3 regions of the Lysinibacillus sp. 10T31 genome follow, and region 2 is predicted to be linked to each of the others. Evidence: predicted binding sites of a transcription regulator. Region 2 holds the regulator's gene; each other region holds the start of a gene.
The links. The regulator LexA, encoded in region 2, represses DNA repair genes until DNA is damaged. The targets are predictions, from matches to a motif close to CGAACATATGTTCG.
Positions count from the first base shown of each region.

Region 1: a site for LexA is predicted at 1,474-1,487, ahead of AC1DCY_RS13880 (carbohydrate kinase). Genes of this name have one in related genera too.
Region 3: a site for LexA is predicted at 1,791-1,804, ahead of ruvA (Holliday junction branch migration protein RuvA). Genes of this name have one in related genera too.

Region 1 is NZ_JBFTHS010000021.1:98,602-101,889, reverse strand. Features, by position in the region: gene AC1DCY_RS13885 (MFS transporter) at 1-1,119, shown strand, start outside; gene AC1DCY_RS13880 (carbohydrate kinase) at 1,520-2,611, shown strand; gene AC1DCY_RS13875 (pseudouridine-5'-phosphate glycosidase) at 2,615-3,288, shown strand, end outside.
Region 2 is NZ_JBFTHS010000035.1:7,549-10,836, forward strand. Features, by position in the region: gene AC1DCY_RS18720 (YneB family resolvase-like protein) at 1-478, opposite strand, end outside; gene yneA (cell division suppressor protein YneA) at 475-789, opposite strand; gene lexA (transcriptional repressor LexA) at 952-1,569, shown strand; gene AC1DCY_RS18735 (gamma-glutamyl-gamma-aminobutyrate hydrolase family protein) at 1,721-2,443, opposite strand; gene AC1DCY_RS18740 (prepilin peptidase) at 2,539-3,288, opposite strand, start outside.
Region 3 is NZ_JBFTHS010000021.1:126,071-129,358, forward strand. Features, by position in the region: gene queA (tRNA preQ1(34) S-adenosylmethionine ribosyltransferase-isomerase QueA) at 1-86, opposite strand, end outside; gene ruvB (Holliday junction branch migration DNA helicase RuvB) at 104-1,108, opposite strand; gene ruvA (Holliday junction branch migration protein RuvA) at 1,127-1,747, opposite strand; gene AC1DCY_RS14015 (phosphotransferase) at 2,043-2,840, opposite strand; gene AC1DCY_RS14020 (LysM peptidoglycan-binding domain-containing protein) at 2,911-3,288, opposite strand, start outside.

The sequences.
Region 1 (3,288 bases), on a different contig from region 2:
GCTTTAGCTTTTGCAGTGAGTCTATTTATATATGGTTTTTCGGGACCGTTTATGGCGGCATTACTAGAAATAGTGGGTTTAAAGAAAATGATGCTAGGTGCGATGGCTACATTATTCATAGGCATGTTGCTTACGCTTTTCATGACTCAATCATGGCAGTTGATCATTGTATGGGGCGGTATTATTGGTTTAGGAGCAAGTCTTTTTTTAACGGTGTTAAGTCCTTATGTAGCGAATCATTGGTTTGTGAAAAGTAGAGGGTTGGCAGTAGGGATTTTAACGGCGAGTACTGCAACAGGGCAGTTAATTCTCCTCCCAATATTGGCGATTATTATTGAGCATTATTCTTGGCGATGGGCGATTGGATTAATTCTCATTCTAAGTATTATTATGTTCATCACTATTTCTATATTTATTAAAAATAAACCACAGGATATTGGAATTTTTCCTTATGGAATGGAAGAAGATTTAGATGTGCAACAAGAGAATCATAAAAAAAATCCGATTAGTATTGCTTTTAATGGTTTATTTGAGGCAATAAAGAAGAAAGAATTTTGGTTATTAGCGGGAAGTTTTTTTATTTGTGGACTTTCAACTAGTGGGTTAGTTGGTACTCATTTTGTTTCATACTGTATTAGCTTTGGAGTCCCTTTAGTAACCGCTGCATCCTTTCTTTCTTTTATGGGAGTGTTTAATCTTGTAGGCACTACTTTATCAGGGTGGCTGTCTGATCGTTTTGATAATCGATGGTTATTGTTTTGGTATTATCTTTTAAGAGGAACGTCTCTGCTTTTACTCCCGTATGCATTAATGCAAGAGTCGCTCACTTTACTGACAATCTTTACAATATTTTATGGATTAGATTGGATTGCTACAGTACCTCCAACGATTAGTATTTCTAGACAAATTTTTGGTGCAAATAAAAGTGGCATTATTTATGGGTGGATTTTCGCATCACATCAAGCAGGAGCAGCAGTTGCTGCTTATGGTGGAGGCCTCATCTATAAGTTTTTCAATTCATATACTTGGGCCTTTTTCATTGCAGGAATGTTCTGTGCATTGGCAGGTTTATTTGTCATCATCGTGAAAAAGCAAACACCTCATCATGCCAATACTTAATAACTAGCTACTCGCTTTGCTTATAGCGCGATTTTTGTGACATCGAGCCGTCTCTTTCGCTTTTGTTGTCGCTGTCGCTACGTTACACTACGCTTTCGCGCAAAAAACACTTGTCGCTGCCGCTACGCTTTCGCGCAAAAAAGTCTGTTGCTGGAGTTTTGTTTTATCACGATAAATTAGAGTGACATGGCAGATAATACATACTAAGTGAAATGGTTGATTTGCAGCAGAAGAGCCATATTTTATTCAATAGGACATTTTAGTTTCATTGAAGCAATAGTGTAAACAACGACAAAGTTGAAGCCAATAACATAAGGCTTCAACTTTTTTGTTTAAATTTTTTTTGACATCAATCAAACAAAAGTTTATAATGTAAACAAATATAACAAAAGGTGATGCTATGAATGAAAGAGAACAGGCGGTCCTTGCATTAATTCGCCAGAATCCGTTTATGTCTCAACAAGAGATGGCCGATAAGATGAATCTATCTCGACCAGTCCTTGCTAATTTAGTGTCGAGCTTAACGAAGCAGGGAAAAATTGTAGGTCGTGCGTATATTTTGCCTGAGGAAAATGAAATCATTTGTATCGGTGGAGCCAATCTTGACCGAAAATTTCATGTAAAGGGGAATGTCCAGTTCGGTACATCCAATCCTGCAAGCTCTTCATTTAGTGTAGGTGGTGTTGGACGAAACATTGCTGAAAACTTAGGCAGATTAAATCATCAAGTTACATTGCTAACTACTGCCGGCAAAGATGCTGATTGGCAAGTTATCCAAGAAGCTTCAGAGCCATTTATGAATTTACGTTATGTGGAACAGTTACCTGATGCTTCGACTGGTTCCTATACTGCGGTTATGGATGAGCAGGGCGAGCTAGCATTAGCGGTAGCAAATATGGAAGTATATGATCTTTTATTGCCGAGTTTGCTAAAAAAACATGAGGCAATGCTGATGAATGCGGGCTGCTTTATTATGGACTTAAACTGTCCAAAGGAAACAGTGGCTTACATACAGCAGGTTGCAATTGCCCGTGACATTCCGTTTGTCATCGTACCGGTATCTTCGCCAAAAATGAATCGATTACCCGATACGTTGCAAGGTGTAACATGGTTTATTTGTAACACTGATGAAGCAGAGACGATTGTTGGTCATAAAATCGAAAACTCTGCTCATTATGAAAAGGCTTTACAGCAACTTCTTAAATTAGGTGCTGAACAGGTAATTATTACTGCGGGTAGCAAGGGTGTGTATGCAGCTTCCACTACAACGAAGCCAAGTCATTACGCAGCTAAAGCTATAGAAAAAATTGAAGATGTAACAGGTGCAGGAGACGCCTTTGTCAGTGCTGTAATTCATAGTTGGCTTACAGGGCAATCCTTTGCAACATGTATTGATGCAGGCTTAACGAATGCCAAAAATACACTTGCATCCCCATATACAGTAAGACCTGAGCTATCAGTTGATTTGTTAAACAGTGAAATGGAGGAATAACACATGAAAGAATTCATCGTATTATCAGAAGAAGTAAAAGCAGGACAAGCAAAAGGTTTACCAATCGTAGCATTAGAATCAACAATTATTTCTCACGGAATGCCATATCCACAAAATGTACAAACAGCACGTGAAGTGGAACAAATTGTTCGTGATAATGGTGGAGTACCAGCAACTATTGCATTAATCGATGGTAAAATTAAAATTGGTTTATCAGATGAAGAACTTGAAATGTTCGGTAATGCACAAGGTGTAGCAAAAGCATCTCGTCGTGACTTAGGCTATCTTTTAGCAACAAAAAAATTAGGAGCGACAACTGTAGCTGCAACAATGATTTGTGCGGAGCTAGCTGGTATTGAAATTTTTGTAACTGGCGGTATCGGCGGGGTACACCGTGGTGCTGAAACAACAATGGATATTTCAGCAGATTTAGAAGAATTAGCACAAACAAATGTTGCGGTAATTTGTGCGGGTGCTAAGTCTATTTTAGATATTGGTTTAACTTTAGAATATCTAGAAACAAAAGGTGTACCAGTTGTTGGATATGGTACAGATGAGCTACCAGCATTCTATACACGTCAAAGCGGTTTTGATGTAAACTTCAAGATTGATACACCAGAGGAAGTGGCAGAAATGCTACGTGCAAAATGGCAATTAGGTTTAAAAGGCGGAGCTGT
Region 2 (3,288 bases):
ATAAATTGTTTTCCGGGCGATAACCATTTTCAACGGCACGACGCATGCCACGACGTATTTTAGCATTATGGATTCTGCGCTGGTACTCCTCAACGATTGCTAAAATTTCCAGGAGCATCGTATCCATTTCATTTAATTGTAAAGGTCCCTCGTCTCGCATAGAAAAAACATCAGTTTCCGTTTTCTGCAATAAATGCAATACTGCCATTCGAGCATTTCCACGTCCTAAACGTGTTTCATCCTGCACAAATAATGCATTTATTTCTTTTTCTTTTATGAAATCGAGCATTTCTAGTAAACCTTCACGTTCCACATCATAGCCACTATGCTTGTCCTTAAAAACACGCTTGACTTCGTATCCTTGTTCTTTAGCATAGCGCATCAACTCCTCTTGCTGACGCTCTAACGAGGAACTTTGTGTCTCTTTTTCTGTACTCACACGGCAATAGACAACGGCCGATTGTTGATTCATTATCATTTTTCGTTTCTCGCAATTTCAATTGAATTTATAGGGTAGGGTTGGTCACCCACTACTGGAATAACTAGTGATTTACCAGCAATGATTTGTACGTTCGATAATTCATTTTCTGTTTTCACAAGCTTAATCCATTCATCCGTTTTCATTTTACCACGGTATTGATCGGCTAACGACCATAAGCTATCACCATGTGCAATTTCAATTTCTGTGTATGTTACATCGCCTGGGTCTGTTATAAAAAGATATGCTGCAAATAGTAGACAAGCTCCTAATAAAGTTGTAATATGTGGATTTTTCTTTAACCAGTTCATGTTTATAACCCCTTTTCAAGAATGTTTGTTCGGAATGTATGTTCTCATAATAGTACGAACAAATGTTTTTGTCAAACACTTTTCGAACCTATGTTTGCTTAAGTGTTCGCATTCTGTTATACTACTAATAAGTAGAATGAATAAAAAAAGAGGTGAGCAATTATGAAAAAAGTTTCGAAACGACAAGAGGCCATATTAGAGTTCATTAAAGAAGAAGTACGAGCAAAGGGGTATCCACCGTCTGTACGTGAGATTGGTGAAGCAGTTGGACTTGCTTCAAGCTCAACAGTTCATGGACATTTAGCTCGTTTAGAACAAAAGGGCTTGATTCGACGCGATCCAACTAAACCACGTGCTATTGAAATTCTAGAACCAGAGGATTCTATTCAAAAGCAACATGTTATTCATGTCCCATTAGTTGGGAAGGTTACTGCAGGTTCTCCGATAACTGCTGTTGAAAATATCGATGAATATTTCCCACTACCAGATATTTATGGGACAAGTGAAGATCAATTATTTATGCTAGAAATTATGGGTGAATCAATGATTGAAGCTGGCATTTTAGACGGAGATTTAGTTATTGTTAAACAAAAATCAACAGCTGATAATGGTGATATTGTCGTAGCAATGACTGAAGAAAATGAAGCAACTGTAAAGCGTTTCTTTAAGGAAAAAAGTCATTTCCGTTTACAGCCTGAAAACGCAACGATGGAGCCAATTATCGTAGATCAAGTTTCTATTTTGGGACATGTTGTAGGTTTATATCGTCGTGTACATTAAAAGTATCTCAATATTAAAATATAAAAAGAGGATATTATGTTCACATAATGAGCATATTCCTCTTTTTCTTATGTTTTGAACCATTTTATACACTAAAAAAGAACCCACTTTTGAATGGATTCCTTACACCTTACAAAATGCTTATAAAGTTTTATGACTCTACCTTAAATTTCAAACTTGCCTTTACAAATGCAGCAAATAGTTTCTTTGATATTTCATCTCCTGCTATGGCTAGCTCTTCAGGATGCCATTGTACTCCTAGACAAAATGGTAATTCATCATGCACTACCGCTTCAACGATACCATCACTAGATTTTGCTATCACTTTCAACTTTTCAGCTACTACGTTTATTGCCTGATGATGAAATGAATTCACAGCAATTTTTTCTTCCTCAATAATCGTTTTTAATAATGTGTCAGGTGATAGATTAACATAATGTGTTGCAACGCCTCTTGCCGCTTGTTGCACATGCTTTATTAATTTTTTACTATGATACTCACTATCAATATCCTGATAGACTGTGCCTCCAAACGCAACATTTAGTATTTGAAGCCCCCGACAGATTCCGAAAATCGGCATTTTCCGAATATTGGCCGCGTTAATTAAAGCAAGCTCCACTGAATCTCTTTCTGGATGAACCTTCCCTAATTTTGGTGTAGGTTCTGCATTAAAGAGGAATGGATGTACATCATAGCCACCCGATAGTAATAATCCGTCCGTTAAAGATAAAATTTGTGCTACATCCTCTTCAACTCCAAGTGGAATTATAAGTGGAATACCCCCTGCTTCAATTATACTTTTGCTATAAGCAGCATTTAATCTTGAGGACAAATCATCCTCTGCAAAAGCCGTTATACCGATAATTGGTTTCATCTTATCCCCTCCATGATCTTTATCTTGCATTAACTCCTGTAAAAGCCTGATTGGTGAAGATTATTAATCGTTGAAGGAATCCCTCACTGGATTAATTACCAATATCCGAAGTACCAATTCATCAACGCATCCCCATAGAAATAGATAATAATTGCAGCTAGAGCAATAGACGGTCCGAATGGTATAGGCGTTTTTCTTCCCTGCCCGCGTACCTTTAACACAACTATCCCAACAATCATGCCAATTACGGCTGCTAAAAATAGCGTCAGAATTGCATGTATTGTGCCGAGTACGAGCCCAAGTAAAAAGAATAATTTAATATCGCCACCACCCATTCCACCTCTTGATAGAACAGCTATACAATATAATATGCCAAAACCTACCACAGCACCAACTATACTGTCCCACCACGGAGACAAAGGAGATATCACTCGTCCCAAAACTAGCAATGGTAAAAAGAATAATAGTATCTTATCAGGGATAAGCATATACGCAAAATCTGATACAACAATAATAACTAATAATGAAATTAATAAAAGCGCTACGAAAAATTCTGCACTAAAGCCTAATTTCCAATAAGCAAAGGCAAATAATACGCCTGTTAAAAGTTCCATCAGTGGATAAATCCAAGAAATTTTTTGCCCACAGCTACGGCATTTCCCACCTAAAAATAAATAAGACAAAACAGGCACCAAATCAAGTGCCGTCAACTGTCTCTTACAAGAAGTGCAATGCGAGGGTGGACGCACAATAGACTCCTTCAAAGGCACACGTAAGCCAACTACATTAAAAAATGAGCCAAGAACGAGCCCAAATAGTAAAACTGTAATTGTATAAGCAATTTC
Region 3 (3,288 bases), on a different contig from region 2:
ATTAAACGACTAGCTGTTCGGTCCAAAAGAGGTGTTTGTGCAATAAGCTCTTCTGGCAATTCAAAATCAAAATCTTCTACACGCATGAAAATACTTCCTTCTTCTAGGTTTGTTGGGGATATTCATATCCAAAATGTTCGTATGCTGAATGTGTTGCCACACGTCCACGTGGCGTACGCTGTATAAAGCCAATTTGCATCAAATATGGCTCGTACACATCTTCAATCGTTACACGTTCCTCGCCAATAGATGCTGCCAACGTATCTAAGCCTACAGGGCCACCACGGAAGCGCTCAATCATATTGGTCACAAGTTTATGGTCAATATGGTCAAGCCCTCTAGGATCGACTTGTAATAGCTCAAGCCCTTGCTTAGCAAGTCCCTCCGTTATCATACCATCTCCGAGCACCTGTGCATAATCTCGTACTCGTTTTAGCAAACGGTTAGCAATTCGGGGTGTACCACGCGAGCGTGTCGCCATTTCAAGTGCTGCTACTTGCTCAATCTCAACATCAAATAAATGCGCACTACGTACAACAATTTCTGCAAGTGACGTATTATCATAATACTCTAATCTCAATAACACGCCAAAGCGATCCCTTAAAGGTGCTGATAATGCACCCGCTCTTGTTGTTGCACCAACGAGTGTAAATGGCGGTAAATCAAGTCGTACAGAACGCGCTTCAGGGCCTTTACCAACGACAATATCTAAACAAAAATCCTCCATCGCAGGATAAAGCACCTCTTCTATTGCACGAGGCAGGCGATGGATTTCATCGATAAATAGCACATCCCCTGGCTCCAGTGAGCTTAAAATAGCTGCTAAATCTCCAGGACGTTCGATCGCAGGGCCGCTAGTCATGCGCACATTGACATTCATTTCATTAGCAATAACAGCTGCTAATGTAGTTTTACCAAGTCCAGGCGGTCCATATAACAGCACATGATCTAAACTTTCCTGACGAAGCTTTGCCGCTTCAATGAAAATTTGTAAATTCTCCTTTACCTTATGTTGACCAATGTATTGTGCTAATCTTTGTGGCCGTAAAGATAATTCAAACTGTTCATCATAGCTACCTGCCTCACTAGCCATCATACGTTCAGACATGTACTTCTCCCCCTTTCACTATTTTAACTTTAATAGCAATTGTAAAGCTTGTTTCATAAATGCATCTGTTGTTTCAAGCTTGTCGTTTTCTTCTAGCTGTGGACGTATTTTTTCTAATTCTTTTTCCGAATAACCAAGTGCCATTAAGGCAAGAATAGCTTCTTCAAGCTCATGTTTATATGGATTCACACCAAATAACGGTAACTCATCTTCTGTACTTGGTAACTCAATAGTCTCCAACAATCCGCCAAGTTTACCTTTTAAATCTAGAATCATTTGACGTGCCGTTTTCTTACCCACACCAGGAAACTTTACTAAAAACGATTCATCCTCTCGTTCAATGGCACTGATAACCTGTTGCGGATTCCCAGTAGCTAAAATAGCAAGTGCACCCTTCGGTCCAATTCCTGACACTAAAATAAGTTTACGAAACAACTCTCGTTGGTCTAAATTTGGAAAGCCATATAACACTTGTGCATCCTCACGTACATGCAAGTGAACAAAAATTTGTTGTTCAAGGGCCGACGTCCGGAACGCAAATGGATTTGGTGTATTCAACTGCCAACCAATCCCTTGCTGTTCAAGGACGATATACTCAGGAGTTATACGTTTTACTTGTCCTTTTAAATAATCATACATTCTATAATCCCTCACAATCATCGTCTTCGATTATAGCATATTACGAACGAATGCTCGACTATAACAAATGCGCTAAAGCACTTGTTTACATCCGACAAGCGCTGGAGAGCCCGAAGCAAAAGTAAGCGATCCACCTCTTTTGCCCGAGGAATCGATGCGACCTCCAGGATGTAGTGCTTTAGCCTAGACGAAAACTATGCTCTAGGTTATCCACAATTAAAAACCTATAATTTCCTTAACATTTAGAAATAACACAAGTAGTCGTTCACATACAAAAATGACCGCCCAAAGACGGTCATTTCTTTATCATTTTATCAATATCGTACCACAGTTTTGGCCAATATGTGAGAGCTCGTTTTGTAAATGGCACTAAATAATCTAAAAATACCAGCTGTTGATCTAATGGTAAATCTACTGCAAAAAGCCATTCACGTAATAGCTCATTTGGATATTTTAAACGATGTAGCTTTTTTTTATCTAATCGTTTCAACTCTGGTAGCTCAGCAAATATTTTACCAAGGTCATAATCTACTGCTGGCAATACACGATGTAACCATAAAATATATTCATCATCCGCTTCTCCTAGGTGAGCCAAATCAAAATCAATTAAACGTAATTCCCCATCTGAGCACCATAAAAAATTATGATGGACGACATCTCCATGTAAAAGCGTTATTTCTTTTTCAGGTACATCTTCCTGAGCGATTAGCTGTAACGATTTCTCACTATAATGTGAAATTTGATTGATTTCTTCTTTTGTTAAAAATGCACGAAATTCATTCCGTCTGCTTTTAAAACGCAAATGACGCATTTGCCATTTTAAAAGCTGTGAATAAGTGTGCAAACCTGGCACCCGCTGCCAAGCAATTTTTTTATGTGTATCATGTAACGTATTTAATAGCTTAAGTGATTCCTTCCGATCTTTTTTATATGCAAAATTAGCACTATGACTGCCTTCTTGCCAATCTTGCACGATTAAATACTCATCATCACTTTTCATTAAAGGTAAGATTAGCGAGGGCTCTAGATGTCCAAGCTGTCGATGAATAACCCTTACCTTTTCTGCTATTTCTATCTGCTTTGCTCGTTTCACAAAATAATTATTGGATTGATATTTATACTTCCAAATATTAGGCTTTACTTCTTCAATAATATACGCTTTTTCACCATCGATAAGGCGTCATCCCGCCTGGGAAAAAGTGCGGTGACATCCATGGCCCTACTGACGAATACGGCATATGGCCATGTGATGGACACGGTGGTGGGCATGGTGGCGGACATGGTGGTGGACTGCAACATGGGTCCATTTGCCAATTTGGCATCATGACTGGTTGTGCATGACAACCACATGGCTGTTCCATTTCCGGCATTTGCTGATATTCAGGACTCATAGGGAAGAATGGAGATGTACTAGATTCTAAGAAATCTCCAGCCCCAGCAACTTTTTCGTATCCCATTTCACATGAAGGTTGCTCTGGCATTGTATATGCCTCAACTTGCGGTTCCATAGGCATTGGCATTGGCATCGGCATCGGCCAATA